DNA from 2 places in the Streptomyces sp. NPDC086554 genome. Region 1 is predicted to be linked to the other one. Evidence: riboswitches for the same ligand, from Rfam matches in the RefSeq annotation. Region 1 holds a riboswitch; the other holds the start of a gene.

Region 1 (3,236 bases):
CGCCAACGAGCACCGGCGAGGTACGCCTGACCGTGAAGGACTTCGCGTTCAGCCCCGCGACACTGACTGTGCGTCCCGGCGAGAAGATCGCGGTGGTCAACCAGGACTCCGAAGCACACACGGTGACCGCCACGGAGGGCAAGACATTCGACACAGGGAGCATCCCTGGCGGCGGGTCCGCCACTCTCACGGCCCCTTCCGACACCGGCCGTTACGCCTTCGACTGCACCTTTCACCCGTCCATGAAGGGCACTCTGATCGTGCGTTGAAGCCTCACGCGGACTGCGACAGCACCAGCCGCTCGCCGGAGCGGCCGACGCCCGTGACGCGCACAGGGACGTCGGCCGAGGCACGACCGGAGGGTCAGGCTGCGGGTACGGGTGCAGTCCGCGCACTCGCCCCCATCCGCGTACGAGCCGCCCGCAAGCCGATGAGACCGAAGCCCACGGCCAGCAAGGCCCACAGCAGCCCCACGGACGCCGCCGAGAGCACCCGGAAGTCCCACACCAGCGTCGCGGGAGCGTTCACCACGTCGGGGTTGTCCGGCAGCGCGAAGAGTGAGCCGAGCGCGGTCACCATGATGGCCGCGACAGCGAGCTGGCGCAGCGGCGCGGGGTGGCCGTGCCGCTCCAACCACGTGCGGATGCTCCAGGCCAGGACGACAGCGATCAAGCTGATCCCGATGGCCGCGAGCCACGCATCGCCGCGGACACCGACCGTGCCCGGGTCGCCCACGCCCGGCGGGTTCGCCGGATAGCGCAGGAATGGCAGTAGCCAGACTCCGGTGAATCCGGCGCCCGCCAGCATCAGCGACCGCTTCCAGGGCGCGCTGTCCGGGTCCCGACGGTGCAGCACCGCGTACACGACAGCGAAGAGCACCCCGATCGCCGCACCAGTGCCAACTGCGGCCACCACCAGGCCCGTGTGCTGGGTGGAGCGGGAGAAGACCTCGACCGCGGCACTCGCGCCGCGCGCCTCTTCACGGGCCGCTTCCAGCCGCACCGCACGGTCCAGTACCGGTTCCGCGAACAGCACCGAGAAGCCTCCGCTGACCAGACCGGCGACTCCACCCGCGAACGTGCCCCGGCCCAGCAGGAACAGGAGAGAAGTCATGAGCGCTCTCCTCAGTGGCAAGGGGCACCGAAGAGGTGCCGCCCGTCGTGCGCGAACTCGTGGACGTAGTTGGCCGATGTCGCGACCTTGCCGAGCATCGGTGACAGCAGCGCCCCCTGGTCCAGGAAGACCGCGTCCAGCACGACCAGCGCGAGAATCACCGCCGCGGCAGCGATGAGCCCGTCCCGCAGCGGGTGAACGACCAGCCCCGCGGCAGATCGCGTTCCGGGAACCGCTGAAGCACTCATGAAACCTCCTCGTGGGGTGCGCACGCCCCACTTGCCTGGAGGACGAAGGGTCAGTGTCTGACTCCCGGGTCACCCCGGTCACAGTGGCGGCACCGCCCCGGATTTCCACCGGGTTCCTGCTCACCTTCGCCTCGATGCGAACTTGTCGTCGCGTGTGCGCGACGTCTACTAGGCAACTTAGAGCAAGGCCCTCTGTGCCCGATAGGGGTTCACGGATGGCGTCGCACGGGACAGCTTCGTGCAGCTAGCCGTGCTTTGCCGACATGTCGCGTACGTCCGCCGCAGATTCTGAGCGGCGGCTTCCGAGCAGGGTGGCGATGAGGAGGGCTCCGAGCGCGAGGAGGGCCGCAGCGACGATGAGCGCGAGTGAGTAGCCTTCCGTCGCGGCGTGCAGCGGGCCGGTCGAATCGGCCACGGCGTCGCTGCGGCGCGCGGCCAGGGTGACGAGTACCGCCACCCCCACAGCGCCGCCGATCTGTTGAACGGAGCTGAGGAGCGCAGAGCCGAGACCGGCGTTCTCCTCGGTGGTGCCTGTGAGCGCGGCGACTGTCAGGGCAGGAAGGCTCAGGCCGCAGCCGAGGCTCATGACAAGCATGCCGGGCAGCACCCCGGATGCGTAGCTGTCGTTCGGTGTCACGTCGGACAGCAGGAGCAGCCCCGCTGAGCTGATCAGGAACGACACGACGAAAGTCCGGCGCATCCCGAACCTGATCACTGCGCGGGAGGAGAGCCACATGCCCGTCAGGATTCCGGCACCGTAGGGCAGGTAGGCGATGCCAGCCTTGAGCGGACCGTAGCGCAGCACGGTCTGCAGGTGGATCATCAGCAGGAAGGCCATCGCGTAGAGGGCAGCGGAGAACAGCAGGGTCGCACCGTTGGCGACGGCACGGGTGCGGAAGGACAGGAACGACAAGGGCACCAGTGGCTCGGCCGTGCGTGACTCGACCGCGAGGAACGAGACGGTCAGGACGACGGCAAGGAGCAGGGGCCCGGCAACGGCCGAGTCACCCCAACCCGACTCCCCGGCCTGGAGCAGACCGTAGACCAGCGACAAGACGGCGCCGGTGCCCAAGACCGCGCCAGGTACGTCCAGGCGCGCCTGGCGGGTGGCCCGGCTCTCGGCGACGAGGCGCGGGAGCAGTACCAGAGCCCCGGCGGCCACGGGCAGGTTGATCAGGAAGATCCAGCGCCAGGAGGTGAGGCCGGTCAGCGCCCCGGAGATCACCAAGCCCATGGTGCCGCCCAGACCGGCGATGCCGCCCCAGATGCTGAATGCCTTGGCGCGCTCCTCGGCACCTGGGAACAGAAGTGTGATCAGGGACAGTGCGGCCGGGCTGGCCATGGCCGCGCCCGCCCCCTGGACGAATCTCCCGGTCACCAACTGCCAGGGTTCCTGGGCGAGTCCGCAGGCCAGGCTCGCCGCACCGAACAGCGCCACGCCGCTGAGGAAGACGCGTCGGCGGCCCAGCAGGTCGGCCGCGCGGCCGGAAATCAACAGCAGCCCGCCGAAGGCGAGGAAGTACGCGTTGACGACCCAGGCCAGGCCCGCGGCACTGAAGCCGAGTTCATCCCGGACGCTGGGGAGAGCGACACTCACCACGTTGTCGTCCAGGACCAGCATGAATTGCACGAAGCACAGCACGATCAGCGCCGACCGGCGGCGGCCGGTGGTTGCGTCAAGGGGGAAGCCCCTGAGCCGCGGGCGGAAGCCCTGAGCCGTGTGCGGAAGGGACTACGCGTCCTCAATGATCCCGCAGACGGTGACGGGACGTACGTCGGTGCAGTCACTGGCGCGCTGCCGGGTGTCGACGAGGGTCCCGCGCAGGGCCAGGAGTTCGGACACGGTGTCGTCGATCTCCGTGATGCGAGCGTCGA
Region 2 (3,236 bases), on a different contig from region 1:
CGTGCGCGCGGCGAGGTCGGCGGCGACCAGGAACACCGCGCCCGCGAGCGCCGCGACCGGCAACAGCGCCCGGTGCGATGCGCCGACCAGCATCCGGGCGGCGTGCGGCACCATCAGGCCGACGAAGCCGATGGCTCCGCTGTACGCGACGAGTACGGCGGTCAGGAGCGAGGCGAGGACGAAGACGGCGGCGCGGAAGCGGGCGGTGTCCAGGCCGAGGACGGTGGCGCCCTCCTCGCCGACGAGGAGGAGGTCCAGGGGGCGGGCGAGGGCGAGCAGGAGCGCCGTGCCGACGATCAGTACGCCGGTGGGGAGGGCCAGCATGTCCCAGCGGGCGCTGCCGAGGCCGCCGAGCGTCCAGTACAGGACCTCCTGAAGGTGGTCCGCGCTGTCAGCGGTGACCAGGATCAGGCTGGTCAGGGCGGAGAGGATGTACGAGACGGCCACGCCCGCCAGGATCAGGCGGCCGCTGGCGAAGCTGCCGCCGGTGCTTCTGGCCAGGGTGTAGACGAGGAGCAGGGAGAGGAGTGCGCCCGCGAAGGACGCGGCCGGGATGGTGACCGTGATGGACAGGCCCGCGCCGACGCCGAGGGCGCTGCCGAGAACTATGGCGGCGACTGCTCCGGCGGATGCGCCGGAGGAGACTCCCAGGAGGAAGGGGTCCGCGAGGGGGTTGCGGACCAGGGCCTGGAGGACTGTGCCGATGACTGCCAGGCCCGCGCCTACGGCTGCGCCCAGCAGGACCCTGGGCAGGCGGGCGTCCAGCACTATCGTCCGGAAGGGAGAGGGGCCCGCCCTTCCGGTGACTATGTCCAGTACGTCGGTCACGGGGATGCGGACCGAGCCCAGGGCCAGGCCTGCGGTTGCCGCTGCCGCCAGGGCTATGAGGAGCCCGGTGATGACGGCTGGGTAGGGCGGTTTCCTTTCCCCGACCCCGCCCCTTCCTAGCGCCGGGACCGGCTGAGAAGTGCGACTCACAGCTGGTCCGCCAGCTTCTTCACCGCATCCGGGGCCCGCACCCCCGTCACCACATCCGACAGCGGCAGCACCGCGAACCGCTTGTGCTTGATCGCCGGGACGTCCGCCAGGAGCGGATCCTCCAGCAATCGGCGCTTCTTCTGGGCGACCGTCGTGCCGCCGTAGTCGAGGATCAGGATCAGCTCCGGCTTACGGTCCACCACCGACTCCCAGGACGCGTCACCGAAGGACTTGTCCAGGTCCGCGAAGACGTTGCGGCCGCCCGCGCGCTTGATGATGTCGTTCCCGATGCCGCGGCCGCCCGCCGTGAAGGCCGTCTTGTCACCGCTGTCGTACACGAAGACCGGGAGCGGCTTCCTGTCCTTCAACTGCTTCTCGGTTTCGGCAAGTTGGCGCTCGGCGCCGCTCACCCAGCGGTCCGCCCGTGCCCGTACCCCGAAGGTGGAGCCGGCCTCGCGGACCTCCCGGAAGACGTCCTTCATGGTCACCGGGCGCTTTGCGCAGCCCTCCACGTCGAGGCGGGTCTTGATACCGGACTTCGCGAGCGCCGCGCGGCTGCGGCCCTCGCCCGCGAGGAAGGCGCTCGGGTAACCCCCGTACACGAAGTCGGGGTTGGCGGCGAGCAGCTTCTCGTAGGAGGGGTACTCCTTCGCGAGGACCGGGACGGACGCGTACGCCTTCGCGTACGACGGGAGGACCTTGTCGTCCAGGTAGGCCGTGCCCGCCATGCGGTCCGCAAGGCCGAGCTCCAGCATCACTTCCGTCGCGTGCTGGTTCATGGTCACGGCGCGCTTCGGGGGTGCCTGGTACGTCGTCTTCACGCCGCAGTTGGTGACCGTGTACGGGAATCCGGCCGCTTTCGGGCCGCTCCCCTTCCCGGATTCCTCGTCCGCCGGGGACGAGCACGCGGCGACGAGCGGGGCCAGCAGGGCGCCGGCCATGAGTACGCGCAGAGGTCGGGACATGGCTGAGCTGTGCCTCCTCCAGGGGATTCCGCGTCCCCTGCATCCGTGGGAGAGGGCGGCAGGTCAGTTCCTGACTGCCCCACCCGCGCAGGGTGGGGTCACAGTGGCGGGACCGTGCCGGATTCGCACCGGCTTCCTGGGTCCTGCCGCCTCAAAGGTGGGGCTCAGTATGCCTGGACGACCTTGACCTCTTCCTCGGTGACCTCGCCGTCCACGATCCGGTAGGAGCGGAACTGGAAGTCGCCCGCGCCGTCGGTGTCCGCAGTGGAGACCAGGACGTAGTGCGCGCCGGGCTCGTTCGCGTACGTGATGTCGGTGCGCGAGGGGTACGCCTCGGTCGCCGTGTGCGAGTGGTAGACGATCACCGGCTCCTCGTCGCGGTCGTCCATCTCGCGGTAGAGCTTGAGGAGGTCCGTCGAGTCGAACTCGTAGAACGTGGGCGAGCGGGCCGCGTTCAGCATCGGGATGAAGCGCTCGGGGCGGCCGGTGCCCTCCGGGCCCGCGACCACGCCGCACGCCTCGTCGGGGTGGTCCTTGCGCGCGTGCGCGACGATCTGGTCGTGGAGGGCCTGGGTCAGGATCAGCATGGGAGCCAGGATAAGCAGAGGGGCCGATCCGTACCGAGGGATGGTACGGATCGGCCCACATGCTGGGATCAGCAGGGATCAGGCGGGAGTCAGGACTTGATCGCGTCCTGCGGCTCGGCGTCGCCGCCACCCGTCGACTGCGCCTTGCGCTTCTCCATGACCAGGTAGCCGACGCCCAGGATGAGCGCCCACACCGGGGCGGCGTAGAGCGAGATGCGCGCGTCCTTGTCGATGCCCATCATCACGATCACCATGCCGATGAAGAGCAGCGCGAACCAGCTCGTGTACGGCGCTCCCGGAGCCCGGAAGGTGGACTGCGGCAGCTCGCCGCGGTCGGCCTTGCGGCGGTACTTGATCTGACAGACCAGGATCATGATCCAGGCCCACATGCCGGAGATGGTGGCGAAGGAGACGACGTAGTTGAACGCCTCGCCCGGCCACTGGTAGTTGATCCAGACGCCGACCAGCATCAGGGCCGCGGAGAAGGTGGTGCCGACCAGCGGCAGGCCGTTCTTCGTCAGCTTGGTGAAGAACTTCGGGCCCTGCCCGTTGAGGGCGAGGTCACGCAGCATGCGGCCGGTGGAGTACATGCCGGAGTTGCAGGAGGAGAGCGCGGCCGTCAGGACGACGAAGTTGACGATGGCGGCACCGATGCCGAGACCCATCTCCTCGAAGGCCTTCACGAACGGCGAGACGCCCGGCTTGA

The links. Region 1 has a riboswitch for cobalamin ahead of AB0O76_RS17620 (hypothetical protein). Riboswitches for the same ligand answer to the same signal wherever they lie in the genome.
Region 2: it holds a riboswitch for cobalamin, as region 1 does, so the genes downstream of both, AB0O76_RS00740 (ABC transporter substrate-binding protein) here and AB0O76_RS17620 (hypothetical protein) in region 1, are expected to answer to the same signal.

What each region holds. Positions count from the first base shown of each region.
Region 1 covers NZ_JBFBJK010000009.1:270,284-273,519, reverse strand. Annotated here, with positions in the region: gene AB0O76_RS17630 (cupredoxin domain-containing protein) at 1-269, shown strand, start outside; gene AB0O76_RS17625 (CbtA family protein) at 364-1,113, opposite strand; gene AB0O76_RS17620 (hypothetical protein) at 1,125-1,361, opposite strand; cobalamin riboswitch at 1,392-1,522, opposite strand; gene AB0O76_RS17615 (MFS transporter) at 1,606-3,009, opposite strand; gene AB0O76_RS17610 (MerR family transcriptional regulator) at 3,094-3,236, opposite strand, start outside.
Region 2 covers NZ_JBFBJK010000001.1:180,456-183,691, reverse strand. Annotated here, with positions in the region: gene AB0O76_RS00745 (iron ABC transporter permease) at 1-900, opposite strand, end outside; gene AB0O76_RS00740 (ABC transporter substrate-binding protein) at 975-1,943, opposite strand; cobalamin riboswitch at 1,987-2,135, opposite strand; gene AB0O76_RS00735 (M67 family metallopeptidase) at 2,108-2,530, opposite strand; gene AB0O76_RS00730 (amino acid permease) at 2,620-3,236, opposite strand, start outside.